Regions from separate parts of the Streptomyces sp. NPDC091376 genome, predicted to be linked through region 1. Evidence: predicted binding sites of a transcription regulator. Region 1 holds the regulator's gene; the other holds the start of a gene.

The links. The regulator HspR, encoded in region 1, represses chaperone genes until heat shock. The targets are predictions, from matches to a motif close to TTGAGNNNNNNNNNCTCAA.
Region 2: a site for HspR is predicted at 2,905-2,923, ahead of lon (endopeptidase La). Genes of this name have one in related genera too.

Annotation. Positions count from the first base shown of each region.
Region 1 is NZ_JBIVUF010000002.1:226,962-234,591, reverse strand. Features, by position in the region: gene dnaK (molecular chaperone DnaK) at 1-700, shown strand, start outside; gene grpE (nucleotide exchange factor GrpE) at 700-1,353, shown strand; gene dnaJ (molecular chaperone DnaJ) at 1,408-2,592, shown strand; gene ACIQMR_RS05285 (heat shock protein transcriptional repressor HspR) at 2,597-3,058, shown strand; gene ACIQMR_RS05280 (helix-turn-helix transcriptional regulator) at 3,196-4,182, opposite strand; gene ACIQMR_RS05275 ((2Fe-2S)-binding protein) at 4,517-4,837, shown strand; gene ACIQMR_RS05270 (pyridoxamine 5'-phosphate oxidase family protein) at 5,008-5,421, opposite strand; gene clpB (ATP-dependent chaperone ClpB) at 5,554-7,630, shown strand, end outside.
Region 2 is NZ_JBIVUF010000024.1:30,788-38,417, forward strand. Features, by position in the region: gene ACIQMR_RS33800 (response regulator transcription factor) at 1-546, opposite strand, end outside; gene ACIQMR_RS33805 (spermidine synthase) at 630-1,325, opposite strand; gene ACIQMR_RS33810 (rhomboid-like protein) at 1,324-2,187, shown strand; gene ACIQMR_RS33815 (GNAT family N-acetyltransferase) at 2,160-2,813, opposite strand; gene lon (endopeptidase La) at 2,946-5,348, shown strand; gene ACIQMR_RS33825 (trypsin-like serine peptidase) at 5,505-6,329, opposite strand; gene ACIQMR_RS33830 (helix-turn-helix domain-containing protein) at 6,348-7,352, opposite strand; gene ACIQMR_RS33835 (M4 family metallopeptidase) at 7,506-7,630, shown strand, end outside.

The DNA of each region.
Region 1 (7,630 bases):
GACGATCCCGACGAAGCGCTCGGAGATCTTCACGACGGCCGAGGACAACCAGCCGTCCGTGCAGATCCAGGTCTACCAGGGCGAGCGCGAGATCGCGGCGTACAACAAGAAGCTCGGCATGTTCGAGCTGACGGGCCTTCCGCCGGCCCCGCGCGGCGTCCCGCAGATCGAGGTCTCCTTCGACATCGACGCCAACGGCATCATGCACGTGACCGCGAAGGACCTGGGCACGGGCAAGGAGCAGAAGATGACCGTCACCGGCGGCTCCTCGCTCGCCAAGGACGAGGTCGACCGGATGCGTCAGGAGGCCGAGCAGTACGCGGAGGAGGACCACCGCCGCCGCGAGGCCGCCGAGACCCGCAACCAGGCCGAGCAGCTCGTCTACCAGACGGACAAGTTCCTCAAGGACAACGAGGACAAGGTCCCCGGCGACGTCAAGACCGAGGTCGAGACGGCGGTGACCGAGCTCAAGGAGAAGCTGAAGGGCGAGGACACCGCGGAGATCCGCACCGCCACCGAGAAGGTCGCGGCCGTCTCCCAGAAGCTCGGCCAGGCCATGTACGCCGACGCCCAGGCCCAGCAGGCCGCGGGCGGCGACGGTGACGCCGGTGCCTCGCAGGCGAAGGCCGACGACGACGTCGTCGACGCCGAGATCGTCGACGACGAGAAGCCGAACGACACGAAGGGCGGCGCTGCCTGATGACGGAGGAGACCCCGGGTTTCGAGGAGAAGCCCGACGTCCCCTCCGGCGCCACTCCCGACGAAGCGGCGCAGGCCGCCTCCCCCTCCGCGGAGGAGGGGGCGGCCCCGGCCGGGGACGCAGCACAGAACGCGGTTCAGGCCGGCCTGACGGCCCAGCTGGACCAGGTCCGCACCGCGCTCAACGAGCGCACGCTGGACCTCCAGCGGCTGCAGGCCGAGTACCAGAACTACCGTCGTCGCGTGGAGCGGGACCGGATCACGGTCAAGGAGATCGCCGTCGCGCAGCTCCTGACCGAGCTCCTGCCCATCCTCGACGACATCGGCCGGGCCCGTGAGCACGGCGAACTGGTGGGCGGCTTCAAGTCGGTGGCCGAATCGCTGGAGACGGTCGCCGCCAAGATGGGTCTGCAGCAGTTCGGCAAGGAGGGCGAGCCCTTCGACCCGACGATCCACGAAGCCCTGATGCACAGCTACGCGCCGGACGTCACGGAGACGACCTGCGTGGCGATCCTGCAGCCGGGCTACCGGATCGGCGAGCGGACCATCCGCCCCGCGCGCGTCGCGGTGGCCGAGCCCCAGCCAGGGGCCCAGCCGAAGGACCAGGCGGAGCAGGCCACGGACGAGGAGAGCGGTGGCCCGGACGAGGGCTGACGCAGGGACCGGTGCGGTGACCGGCGCAGTGACGTACGGGAAGGAGGGACGTCGATGAGCACGAAGGACTTCGTCGAGAAGGACTACTACAAGGTTCTCGGCGTCCCCAAGGACGCCACCGACGCGGAGATCAAGAAGGCGTACCGGAAGCTCGCCCGGGAGAACCACCCGGACGCCAACAAGGGCGACGCCAAGGCCGAGGAGCGCTTCAAGGAGATCTCCGAGGCCAACGACGTGCTCGGCGACCCCAAGCGGCGCAAGGAGTACGACGAGGCCCGCGCCCTCTTCGGCAACGGTGGTTTCCGGTCAGGACCCGGGGCGGGCGGAACGTTCAACTTCGACCTGGGTGACCTCTTCGGAGGCACCCAGGCCGGGGGTGGCGGCGCCGCCGGAGCCGGCGGCTTCGGCGGCGGGCTCGGGGACGTCTTCGGCGGGCTGTTCAACCGCGGCACCGCGCCCGGTCCGCGGACGCAGCCGCGCCGCGGCCAGGACATCGAGTCCGAGGTGACGCTCAGCTTCACCGAGGCGGTGGACGGGGCCACGGTCCCGCTGCGGATGTCCAGCCAGCAGCCCTGCAAGGCCTGTTCGGGCACCGGCGACAAGAACGGCACGCCGCGGGTGTGCCCGACCTGCGTCGGCACCGGCCAGGTCTCGCGCGGGGGCAGCGGCTCCTTCTCGCTGACCGACCCGTGCGTGGACTGCAAGGGCCGCGGCCTCATCGCGGAGAACCCGTGCGAGGTCTGTCACGGCAGCGGGCGCGCCAAGTCGTCCCGGACCATGCAGGTCCGCATCCCCGCGGGGGTGAGCGACGGCCAGCGCATCCGGCTGCGCGGCAAGGGCGCACCGGGCGAGCGCGGTGGCCCTGCCGGTGATCTGTACGTCGTGGTCCATGTCGGCGAGCACCCGGTGTTCGGCCGCAAGGGCGACAACCTCACCGTCACCGTGCCGGTCACCTTCACGGAGGCCGCGCTCGGCGGCGAGGTGAAGGTCCCGACGCTCGGCGGGCCCCCGGTCACGCTGAAACTGCCCGCCGGCACGCCCAACGGCCGTACGATGCGGGCCCGCGGAAAGGGTGCGGTCCGCAAGGACGGCACCCGCGGCGATCTGCTGGTCACCGTGGAGGTCGCGGTGCCGAAGGACCTCGGCGACGAGGCCCGTGAGGCCCTGGAGGCGTACCGGAAGGCGACTGAGGACCTCGATCCGCGGGCAGAACTGTTCCAGGCCGCGAAGGGAGCATGATGCGATGGACGGCCGACGTCGACAGCCCGGATTCGGTGGCAGGGCTTACGAACTGACCGACGAGACGCCGGTGTACGTCATCTCGGTGGCGGCCCAGCTGTCCGGTCTGCACCCGCAGACGCTGCGGCAGTACGACCGCCTCGGCCTGGTCTCCCCGGACCGGACCGCCGGCCGCGGCCGGCGCTACTCGGCCCGTGACATCGACCTGCTCCGCCAGGTGCAGGCCCTGTCGCAGGACGAGGGCATCAACCTGGCCGGTATCAAGCGCATCATCGAGCTGGAGAACCAGGTCGCGGCCCTGCAGTCCCGGGTCGCCGAGCTTTCGGCGGCGGTCGAGGGCGCGGCGGTCGCGATGCAGCAGCGCGAGGCGCAGGTGCACGCGTCGTACCGGCGCGACCTGGTGCCGTACCAGGACGTGCAGCAGGGCAGCGCGCTGGTGGTCTGGCGGCCCAAGCGGGACGGCTGACCGAGTCCGCCGGACAACGCTCTGGAACGAACGGCGAAAGGCCCCCACCCGGGAGACCGGGAGGGGGCCTTTCGCCGTGCCTGTCCGCGTCACGGTCGGCGAGGGTCTCGTGGACCCGGGCGCGGCGCCGTTCGTAGTCAGTGGTCGTGTTCCAGGATGCCGGACTGGGCGATCAGATAGCCGAGTTGGGCGCGTGAGCCGCTGCCGAGGGCGGAGGCGAGCTTGGCGATGTGGGCGCGGCAGGTGCGGACGTTCATACCGAGACGACGGGCGATCGCCTCGTCGACGTGGCCCTCGATGAGGAGCTTGGCGATGGAGCGCTGCACACCGCTGATGCCGTCCAGCTCCGGGGCGTAGGCGACGACCTGGTCGTCCCAGGGCACGCCGTGGAGCCAGAACTGCTCGAAGACGCCGACGAGGTACTGCACCAGGCCCTCGTGACGCAGCTCCAGGGCGACCCGCCGGTCGCTGCGCGCCGGGATGAAGGCGACCTTGCGGTCGACGATGATGAGCCGGTCGATGATCTCCTCGAGGGTGCGGACCTCCGCGCCGTAGGGGGCGACGCGCTCCACGTACGCCATCGTCGCGGGGTGGTGGCGCGACGTGTGCTGGTACAGCGTTCGCATGACCACGCCCCGGTCGACGAGCATCTCGACGCGGCGCAGCCCGTCCTCGAGGGTCGCCGGTCTGCGCCCGCTGCCGGGCTGCACCGTCAGGAGCTCCTCCGTGCAGTCGGCGATGACCCGGTCCAGCGTCGTGTTGATCAGGCTCAGGCCTTCGAGCACGGTGATCGCGTGTGTGGCCGACGAGCTGTGCGCGTTGATCGACATGAATGGCTCAAAGGCGTCCGCCAGGGAGACCGTGAGACGCCTTCGCTCCTGGATCTCCCGCTCTATGGGGTGTATCAGCTGATGCAGAGCGACGGACGGTGGAACCGGACGCAGCCATTCACTGTCGTCGGGATCCGGGCGCAGCATGGCCAGGTCGATGAGACACGGAGTGTCGGCCACCTCGGCGCGGGCTATGCGGCCACTGCGCAGCGCGGACGCATAGAGGTTTCTCCCGGCCTCGCACAGCTCGTCGTGACTGTGCTTGTCTCCCGAATCGCTCCCTTTCGCCTGCATTTGCACCCCCCTCAGGGTCCTGAATTACAGGAACATGATGCCTGGACTCGCTGGTGGAAGCGTTCGGAGTGAGCCATCGTCTTATGCGCGGGGGAGGAGGTAGTGATTAAAAGAGGTGGAGATCGGCCATGACCAGGATGGTTCGTGCACTTTGCGCTATAGCCGTTGCGGCTGCTCTCGGCGGTCTCGCGGGCAGTGGTGAGCCCACGTGGGAGTCGACCCCCGGGTCGGTGACCGCGGCCCCGGGTGAGCCCACCTGGGAATCCGCATCCACGTCGGTGATCGCGTCGCCGGGTGAGCCAACCTGGGAAAGCGGGCCGGCGGACGTCGACGCATGAGCGCTCCCCCGGACGACCGCGTCTTCCGACGGGAGATGGCGACGGCGTACCGATCCGGGTGGCACTTCATCGATCTCGTCACGGCCATCCCCCACCGTGGCGACTCGCTGATGGTCACTCTCTTCGGGGAGCCGATCGTCGTCGCCCGAGAGGACGACGAGGACGTCCGTGCCTACCGGTGCCTTCGTCGGCCACGTGGGGCCCCACGCCCCGTTCGCTGTGCCATCAGGTACGGCATGATCTTCGTCAATCTCGACCAGCGGGACCACCAGCTGGTCGAGCCCGAGACCACCACCGCCACCCCCCGCAGTGCCTGAGCGGTTCCCCCGTCGTTCAAGATCGCTCAGGCGCTTCCCCCACACAGCGGCGCCATCGTGGACCTGAAACACGATGGCGCCGCTGTGCTTTGCCCGTTTCCCGGAGGCTGACCCTCGATGCCTTCGTGCCCCCGGTGCCCTCGTGCCCGCGATGCCGACGGCCGCGGCCTCTAGGCCCGGCCCATCGCCCGTGTCAGGGCGATCTCGATGACCACGCGGTCCGGGTTCGGGGCCGGGGTGCGCTCGTAGCGCGCCGCGTAACGGGCCACCGCGTCCGCCACGACGTCCGGCTCCGTGCGGATCGTGGCGCGGCCCTCCAGCGTCGCCCAGCGGCCCTTGTCCACCTGGCAGACCGCGACCCGTGCCCCCTCCGGGCCGGCGGCCAGGACGTTCGCGACCTTGCGGCTGTGCTTGTTGGTGATCACGCGGGCGACGCCCCGCTCGCCGCCCTCCGGGTCGTACGTGACGCCGACCGCGACGACGTGCGGACTGCCGTCCGGACGCGGCGTCGTGAGCGTGCACATGTGGTACTCGCGCCAGAAGCTGAGATAGGACGCGTCGGGGTGTCGTGGGTCGATGGCCATGCCCAGGAACCTACCGGGGGCGCCGGTCCCGGACTACTCTGGTCCATGCCTTGAGTGGAATAGACTCAACTTTGTGTACCTTGGAAGAGTCATAGCGAAGTCATCGCCGAGGACGAGGAGGAGAGACCGCACGTGGACGCCGAGCTGACCAACAGGAGCCGGGACGCGCTGAACGCCGCGAGCACCCGGGCCGTGTCCGACGGCCACCCCGATCTGACGCCCGCCCATCTGCTGCTGGCGCTGCTCGCGGGCCAGGACAACGAGAACATCACCGATCTGCTGGCAGCCGTCGACGCCGACCAGGCCGCGGTACGGTCCGGTGCGGAGCGGGTGCTCTCGGACCAGCCCAGCGTGACCGGGTCGACCGTCGCGCCGCCGCAGCCCAACCGTGAGCTGCTCGCCGTCATCGCCGACGCCGCGCAGCGCGCCAAGGAGCTCGGTGACGACTACCTCTCCACCGAGCATCTGCTCATCGGCGTCGCCGCCAAGGGCGGCCGGGCCGGCGAGGTGCTCTCCGGGCAGGGCGCCACCGCGAAGAGACTGCAGGAAGCGTTCGAGAAGGCACGAGGAGGGCGCCGGGTGAGCACACCCGACCCCGAGGGTCAGTACAAGGCCCTGGAGAAGTTCGGCACCGACTTCACGGAGGCGGCCAGGGAGGGCAAGCTCGACCCGGTCATCGGCCGTGACCAGGAGATCCGCCGCGTCGTCCAGGTGCTCTCCCGCCGCACCAAGAACAACCCGGTGCTGATCGGGGAGCCCGGCGTCGGCAAGACCGCCGTCGTGGAGGGCCTCGCCCAGCGCATCGTGAAGGGCGACGTCCCCGAGTCGCTGCGCGACAAGCGGCTGGTCGCCCTCGACCTCGGTGCCATGGTCGCCGGCGCGAAGTACCGCGGTGAGTTCGAGGAGCGCCTGAAGACCGTCCTGTCCGAGATCAAGGAGAGCGACGGCCAGATCATCACCTTCATCGACGAGCTGCACACCGTCGTGGGCGCGGGCGCCGGCGGCGACTCCGCCATGGACGCGGGCAACATGCTGAAGCCGATGCTCGCGCGCGGCGAGCTGCGCATGGTCGGCGCCACCACCCTCGACGAGTACCGCGAGCGGATCGAGAAGGACCCGGCGCTGGAGCGCCGCTTCCAGCAGGTCCTGGTCGCCGAGCCGACCGTCGAGGACAGCATCGCGATCCTCCGCGGGCTCAAGGGCCGCTACGAGGCCCACCACAAGGTGCAGATCGCGGACAGCGCACTGGTCGCCGCCGCGACCCTCTCCGACCGGTACATCACCTCCCGCTTCCTCCCCGACAAGGCCATCGACCTCGTCGACGAGTCCGCCTCCCGGCTCCGGATGGAGATCGACTCCTCACCGGTCGAGATCGACGAGCTCCAGCGCTCCGTCGACCGGCTGAGGATGGAGGAGCTCGCGCTCTCCAAGGAGACCGACGAGGCCAGCAAGCAGCGTCTGGAGAAGCTGCGCCGCGACCTCGCCGACAAGGAGGAGGAGCTGCGCGGCCTCACCGCCCGCTGGGAGAAGGAGAAGGAGTCCCTCAACCGCGTCGGCGAGTTGAAGGAGAAGGTCGACGACCTGCGCGGCCAGGCCGAGCGGGCCCAGCGCGACGGCGACTTCGACACCGCTTCCAAGCTGCTCTACGGGGAGATCCCGGCGCTGGAGCGGGAGCTGGAGGCCGCCAGCGAGGAGGAGGCCCAGCAGGAGGCCGCCAAGGACACCATGGTCAAGGAGGAGGTCGGCCCGGACGACATCGCGGACGTCGTCGCCGCCTGGACCGGGATCCCGGCCGGCCGGCTGCTGGAGGGCGAGACCCAGAAGCTCCTGCGGATGGAGGACGAGCTGGGCAAGCGCCTGATCGGCCAGACCGAGGCGGTGCGGGCCGTGTCCGACGCGGTGCGCCGCTCGCGGGCCGGGATCGCCGACCCCGACCGGCCGACGGGCTCGTTCCTCTTCCTCGGACCGACCGGTGTCGGCAAGACCGAGCTGGCGAAGGCCCTCGCGGACTTCCTCTTCGACGACGAGCGGGCGATGGTCCGCATCGACATGTCGGAGTACGGGGAGAAGCACAGCGTCGCGCGGCTCGTCGGAGCCCCGCCCGGATACGTGGGCTACGAGGAGGGCGGCCAGCTCACCGAGGCGGTCCGCCGGCGCCCGTACAGCGTGGTCCTGCTCGACGAGGTGGAGAAGGCGCACCCCGAGGTCT
Region 2 (7,630 bases), on a different contig from region 1:
GTCGAACTCGGTGGGCGTCAGGTGCACGTCCTCGCTCTTGACGCGGACCCGGCGCTGGGCGTGGTCGATCTCCAGCTCGCCGAGGCGCAGGATGCCGCTGCGGGGCGTCACGGCGGCCAGCGCGGCGCGCTCCACCCGGCGCAGCAGTACGTGCACGCGGGCGGCCAGCTCACGCATGGAGAACGGCTTGGTCATGTAGTCGTCGGCGCCGACGCCGAGCCCGACCAGCATGTCCGTCTCGTCGTCACGGGCGGTGAGCATCAGTACCGGGACCGGCCGCTGGGCCTGCACCCGGCGACACACCTCCAGGCCGTCGAAGCCCGGCAGCATCACGTCGAGGACCATCAGGTCGGGCTGCCACGCCTCGGCGGCGTCGACGGCCGCCGGGCCGTCCGTCGCGGTCTGGACCAGGAACCCCTCGGCGCGCAGCCGGGCGGAGATGGCGTCGACGATGGTGGTGTCGTCCTCGACGACGAGCACCCGGCGCTGGGCACTCGCGGTCGAGTGCGCCGCCGCGCCGTTGTTGCTGGTGTGTGTCTGCTCCATCGCCCCGCCCCTGTCGCGCACTGCGAGCTGCGTGTAGATCGGTGTGTCAGGTAGGCAGCGTAAGGGCACCGACCAGTTCCCGGCTACGCAGGGCGAACCGCGAGATGGACCACGTCAGGTACGCCTCGGGCAACCCGGATCTCTTCGGTCCTTACCCCGCTGAATCCGGCATTCCGCAAGGATTCCTCGATATCGGCGGAGGGCTTCGCCGACCATACGGCGAGCACTCCGCCGGGGGTCAAACGCCGTGCGCAGGCGGCCAGTCCGTCCGGTGAGTAGAGGTTGCCGTTGTCCTCGGTGACGGTCCAGTCGGGGCCGTTGTCGATGTCGAGGCAGAGCGCGTCATACGTGTCCGAAGCGTTATGGACGTGATCGACGAGGTCCGTGTGGAGAATCACGGTCCGCGGGTCGGCGAGCGCCGCGCCGGAGATCCGCCGCAGCGGACCCGACATGTGCCATTCGATGATCGCCTGTTCGCGTTCCACGACGGCGATACGGGACCACGCGGGCTCGGCCGCCGCGCGCGCCAGCGAGAAGCCGACGCCGAGTCCGCCGATGAGTACGGACGGGGCCGGGCGGCCGTCGAGCGCCTCGTACGCGGCGTCCAGGAGCCGTCGTTCGGAGCGGCCGTCCGATGTGTCCATCAGGAAGCAGCCGTTGGCGATGATCTCGTGGATCTCCCCTTCGGGGCCGCTCCGTTCACGCAGGACGACCTCGCCGTACGGTCCTTCGCGGCGGTCGACGGTCCGGTGGCCGGCGGGACGGCTGGAGGGCTCCATGGCCCTCAGGCTAGCGGCGGCCGTCGCGCGGCGGGCTGTGTGGCGCAGGTCATGGACGCGACGGGTGGTGATCGCGTTGCTGGGCAGGGTCGGGAGCCGTCGCAGCGAGAGGGGCCGGCCCGGGATGAAGGCGCTCTGCACGGCGCGGCGCGCCGGGTCGCGCGGGTCCGCGGACGCGTGCGTCCACACGCGGGCCCGCCGGCCCGTCCGGCTCGCGCGGCTCCTCCCGGACCCCGCCGGAACGCCCTTCACGTTCTGCTACGGGCTCGTGCTCGTCGCGACCTCCCTCTTCGCCGCTTACGGCGACCCGGCGACGGTGGCCGCCCTGCTGCGCGGCTCCAGCACGGACGTCGCGCACCTCGCCACGGCACCGCCGCTCGTCCTGGTCGCCAGTGCCCTGTGGATCGCCGGCGGGCTCGCCTCCCCGTACGCCCTCGGGTTCGTGCTCGTCCTCACGGCCCTGGAGCGGCGCATCGGCGGCCGGCGCACGGCCGGCGTCTTCCTGGGCGGACATCTGGTGGCCACGCTCGCCACCGAGATCCCGGTCGGGCTGTGGGTCCTGGCGGGCCGGCTGCCCGAGACGTCCCTGCACCGGCTCGACTACGGCATCAGCTTCGGCCTGCTGGCGAGCGTCGGCGCGCTGGCCGGGCTGTACGCCCCGGTCGCGCGGACGGCGCTGCTGGTGTGCGTCTCGGCGCTCCTGGCGCGGGACCTGCTGGCGTACGAGGACCCGCTCGGCAACTGGGGCCATGTGCTGGCCCTGCTCGCGGGCGTCGCCACCTGGCCGCTGCTCCCCGGGCGTCCACGTCCGCGTCCTCGTCCACGACCGTGCCGTCAGACGTCGGCGGGCGCCGGGTCGTAGTACACGCTGACCAGTGGGGCGACCGTGCGCCACCCCAGCGCTGTGTAGAGCGCCTGTCCGTCCGGCGTGCCGCCCAGGACGCCGGCGGTGGCTCCCCGCTCGACCGCCGCGTTCTGGAGCGTGCGCATCACCAGGCTGCCGAGGCCCTTGCGGCGGTGCCCGGCGGCGGTCTCGATCTGGTCGACGACGGCCGTGGTGCCCCGCGTCGCGATCTGGCCCCGGGCCGCGAAGGCGCCGTCCGCGGTCGTGACCAGGACCCGGGTGACGCCGTCACGCGTCCAGGTGCGCAGCCGGTGGCCTGCCCCTACGTCCGTTTCCTTCCGGGTCAGAGCCGCCGTCATCAGGAAGCCGGGTTCGTCCGGCGTCCAGTCCGGCCCCAGCCACTCCAGGACCCGCTCCTGCTCCTCGAACACCTTGAGCCACCGGCCCGGCATCCGGGCCGTCGCGGCCACCTCGCGGACGCTCCGCTCGCTGTTGTCGGTGAGGACGTGCCGGGTGGTGTGCCGGGGGAGTCCGACGTCGACGGTGACGCCCCACGGCTCGCCGACGGGTTCCGCGGCACCGCGCGAGACGACCCAGCCGTCCACCCAGGCCCGTATCGTCTCGGTAATGGATAAAAATGTCATTGACCTATTACATCTGATGGGTCACGGGAAGTGACAGGGGTGATCGCTCACAGCGAACGGCCACGGGGGAACATCGGCCGCCCCTTCCGCATTGAGTCCATGTAGCTCAACTTGACTGCCGAAGGGGAGATCATGGCTTCGACGTCCACACCGCTCACTCTGCCTGTGCTGCCGCTCGACGACGAGGTCGTGCTGCCTGGGATGGTGGTACCGCTCGACCTGTCCGACGCCGACGTACGGGCCGCGGTGGAGGCCGCCCAGGCAGCCGCGCGTTCGGCATCGGGCAAGCCACGGGTGCTGCTCGTCCCGCGCATCGACGGTACGTACGCCTCGACCGGTGTCCTCGGCACCGTCGAGCAGGTCGGCCGGCTCTCCGACGGAGACCCCGGCGCCCTGATCCGCGGCCGCAGCCGGGTGCGCATCGGCGCGGGTACGACCGGTCCCGGCGCGGCCCTCTGGGTCGAGGGCACCGTTGTCGACGAGGCGCTGCCCGAAACACTGCCCGGCTCCGTCACCGAACTGGTCAAGGAGTACAAGGCACTCGCCACCAGCTGGCTGAAGAAGCGCGGCGCCTGGCAGGTCGTCGACCGCGTCCAGCAGATCGACGACGTCTCGGCCCTCGCCGACAACTCCGGCTACTCACCCTTCCTGACCACCGCCCAGAAGGTGGAACTGCTCGAGACCAGCGACCCGGTGGCCCGGCTCAAGCTCGCCACCGAGCAGCTGCGTGAGCACCTCGCCGAGCAGGACGTGGCCGAGTCCATCGCCAAGGACGTCCAGGAGGGCGTCGACAAGCAGCAGCGCGAATTCCTGCTGCGCCGCCAGCTCGAGGCCGTGCGCAAGGAACTGCGCGAGCTGAATGGCGAGGACGGCGAGGACGAGTCCGACGACTACCGTGCCCGGGTCGAGGCCGCCGACCTCCCGGAGAACGTCCGCGAGGCCGCGCTCAAGGAGGTCGAGAAGCTGGAGCGGTCCAGTGACCAGAGCCCCGAGGGCTCCTGGATCCGCACCTGGCTCGACACCGTCCTCGAACTGCCGTGGAACGAGCGCACGCAGGACGCGTACGACATCCGGGGCGCCAAGGCGGTCCTGGACGCCGAGCACGCGGGCCTGGACGACGTGAAGGAACGGATCACGGAATACCTGGCGGTGCGCAAGCGGCGTACCGACCGGGGGCTGGGCGTGGTCGGCGGGCGGCGCGGGGGCGCGGTTCTCGCGCTCGTCGGCCCGCCCGGCGTGGGCAAGACCTCGCTCGGCGAGTCCGTCGCGCACGCGATGGGACGGAAGTTCGTCCGGGTCGCCCTCGGCGGCGTCCGGGACGAGGCGGAGATCCGCGGGCACCGGCGTACGTACGTCGGCGCGCTGCCGGGCCGTATCGTCCGCGCCGTCAAGGAGGCCGGGTCCATGAACCCGGTGGTCCTGCTCGACGAGATCGACAAGGTCGGCTCCGACTTCCGCGGGGACCCGGCAGCGGCACTGCTCGAAGTCCTGGACCCGGCGCAGAACCACACGTTCCGCGACCACTACCTGGAGGTCGAGCTGGACCTGTCCGACGTGGTCTTCCTGGCCACGGCGAACGTCCTGGAGGCCATCCCGGAGGCCCTGCTCGACCGGATGGAGCTGGTCAGGCTCGACGGCTACACGGAGGACGAGAAGGTCGTCATCGGCCGGGACCACCTGCTCCCGCGCCAGCTGGAGCGGGCCGGCCTGGAGCCGGGCGAGGTCGTCCTGGACGACTCCGCACTGCGCAAGCTGGCCGCCGAGTACACCCGCGAGGCGGGCGTACGCAACCTGGAGCGGGCGATCGCCCGGCTGCTGCGGAAGGTCGCGGCCCAGCACGAACTGGGCGACCGGGAGCTGCCGTTCACCGTCACCGACGGGGAGCTGCGTGGTCTCATCGGGCGACCGCACCACGTCCCCGAGGCCGCCCAGGACCCGGCCGAGCGGCGCACCGCGGTGCCCGGCGTGGCCACGGGCCTCGCGGTCACCGGCGCCGGCGGCGACGTGCTCTACGTCGAGGCGTCCCTGGCCGACCCGGAGACCGGCGCGGCCGGACTGACCCTCACCGGTCAGCTCGGCGACGTCATGAAGGAGTCCGCACAGATCGCGCTGAGCTTCCTCCGCTCGCACGGCGCGGAACTGGAGCTGCCCGTCGCCGATCTGAAGGACCGCGGCGTGCACATCCACTTCCCGGCGGGCGCGGTCCCCAAGGACGGCCCGAGCGCGGGCATCACGATGACCACCGCGCTGGCGTCGCTGCTCTCCGGGCGGCCGGTCCGTACGGACGTGGCGATGACCGGTGAGGTGTCCCTGACGGGGCGGGTGCTGCCCATCGGCGGTCTGAAGCAGAAGCTCCTGGCCGCGCACCGGGCGGGGACGACGACCGTCGTCATCCCCAAGCGCAACGAGGCCGACCTGGACGACGTCCCGGCGGAGGTCCTGGACAAGCTGGAGGTCCACCCGGTCACGGACGTCCGCCAGGTCCTGGAGATCGCCCTCTCTCCGGCGGAACTGCCGGTGGCGGCCGCGGCGTAGCGGGTGCGCCGGGGGCTCCGCCCCGGTTCCGGTTCCCCGGTCGCCGGGTGACGGTCCGCGTCCGCAGGCCGTCACCCGGCGACGCGGTGTGCTCTTCACCGTGGGCCCGCGGGCCCACGGTGAAGAAGCGGACGACTGAAGGTCCCCGGACGAAGCTCAGCGCGCCGTGCCCTTGACCGGAACGCGGGCCGCCTTGTCGTACAGAGTGCGCGCACGTGTGCCGAAGAGCACCGCCGTCGATTCCGTGTCCGTGTCGCCCCCGCTCAGGACGCCTATCACCCGCCCCGGCCGGCCCGGGTCCACGTAGTCCGCCAGCCAGGGGCTGCCGCTCGTGCCGTCCCAGAAGCCCTGGCATTCGATGCGCACCATCCGCGCGGGCTGGTCGGCGTCGTGACGGGCGTCGGTGGTGCAGGTGATGGGCCGGTTGGCCGGATTGTGCTCGGGGTTGGGGTAGCCGACGACCGTGACCCGGCGGCTCGGCTGCGACGACCAGTCGGGCTCGGCCGCGCCCACAACGTCCTGCACCTGGCGGCCCCGCGCGTCCGGCTCCAGCGTCAGGAAGGCGTAGTCGGACGTGTCGTCCTCGTCCTTGCGCCAGCGGTCGTCGACCTGGATAGCGGCGACCTTCCACGTGCCGTACGGGGCCGACCCCTTCCCGCCGCCGTGGAATCCGGGCGCGAAGGAGAAGCCGCTCGCGTACGTCCCGTACTCGAAGACGCAGTGCGCGGCGGTCGCGACGACATTGCCGCGTGGGCTGTCGACCACGCTCGCCGTGCACCAGTGGTCCTCGCCGTCGAGCAGCACGCCCACCGAGCGGAGCCCGTCGGACGGCACGGCCGACGTCTGCGGCGAGGGGCCCTCGGCCCGCTGCCGGGGTTCGGCGGCAGGGTGCGGCGTCGCCGAGTGGGACGGCGCCGCGCACGCGGTCGCGGCGGTCAGCACCGCGACCGCGGACCACAGCATCGGCCTGTTCCAGAGCATGGCCCCATCCTTGCTCACTCAGCCGTCGAGCCATCCCCGGAGGGTCGCCTGTGCCCCCGCCTGGAACCGGGTCTCCGCGCCCAGCGTCTCCAGCAGCCTGCTGATCCGCCGCCGTGCCGTGTGCACATGGACGCCGAGCCTGCGCGCTATCGCCTCGTCCTTGAGCCCGGCGGCGAGCAGCGCCAGCAGTTCCTTCTGCGCCGGGACCAGCGAGCCGCCCGGGCCGCCCACCGGGGTGGCCCGCTCCCACACGGTCTCGAAGAGCGGCACCAGCGCGTTGCCGAGCAGCGCGTCGCCCACCACCAGCGCGGAGGCCGTCGGATCGGCCGCGTCACTCGGCGGCAGCAGGGTGATCCGCCGGTCGACGGCGATCAGTTTGGTCGGTACGCCCTGGGCCACCCTGGCCCGCAGCCCGCGCTCCACCAGCGCGGTCACCATCCGCATCTGGTCCTGGGTCGCCAGCCCTTCGGGGTCGAGGACGGTGCGGACGACGATCCCGCGGTCCAGCAGCGCCCCGATGTCCAGTCCGGGCGACGGGGAACTGCCGTCCCCCACCCGGCCCCTGACGTACGGCGGCCGGTCGAGGATGACGACCTCCTGTTCCGCGGACGCCAGCAGCACATCCGCCCGTTCGCCGATCTCCCGCTGCCCGGTGACCACTTCGATGCCGCTTCCGGCCGTGACCGGCGGGCCGGGCGTCAGCCGGCTCGCGAGCCGATCGGCGGTCATGCGTAACTGTTCGAGTTCGGCCGATTTCAGATGCAGCTCGGCCTGCCGGCGGTGGATGAGCGTACGGATCGCGGCGGCCGGCGCGGCCGGGCGGGGCAGCGCCCCGCAGTCGGGCGGCGGAAGCGCGAGACCCTGCTCGACCAGCCGGTCGAGAGCCGACTCCAACTGGTCGCGGGAGAGCTCCAGCAGCCGTGCCAACTCGTCCGCCTCGCCCGCGCGTTCCTTCAGCAGGGCCTCGTACGCGCGCTCCTCGGCCGCCCCCAGGCCGAGGGTGCGCAATTCCCCCTCGATCATGTCCCGGATTCTCACTCCGCGTTCACGAGACACACAAGTGTGCATGCCCACTTGTCGACGCAGTTGGCTCATTGCTGCTCCGGCGGCCCACATGTTGCATGGCCATGACCACCTGAACCGGCTCTGACCAAGCACGTGGGAGGGGTACGTACTGTGCGCAAGCCCAGCAACAACCATGGAAGACCGGCGTCCGGCACAACCAGGGGGGCGGCGACCGCCGCGCTCCTGGCGGCCGCGGGACTCCTGATCACCGCGGTACCGGCCCAGGCGGCGACCCC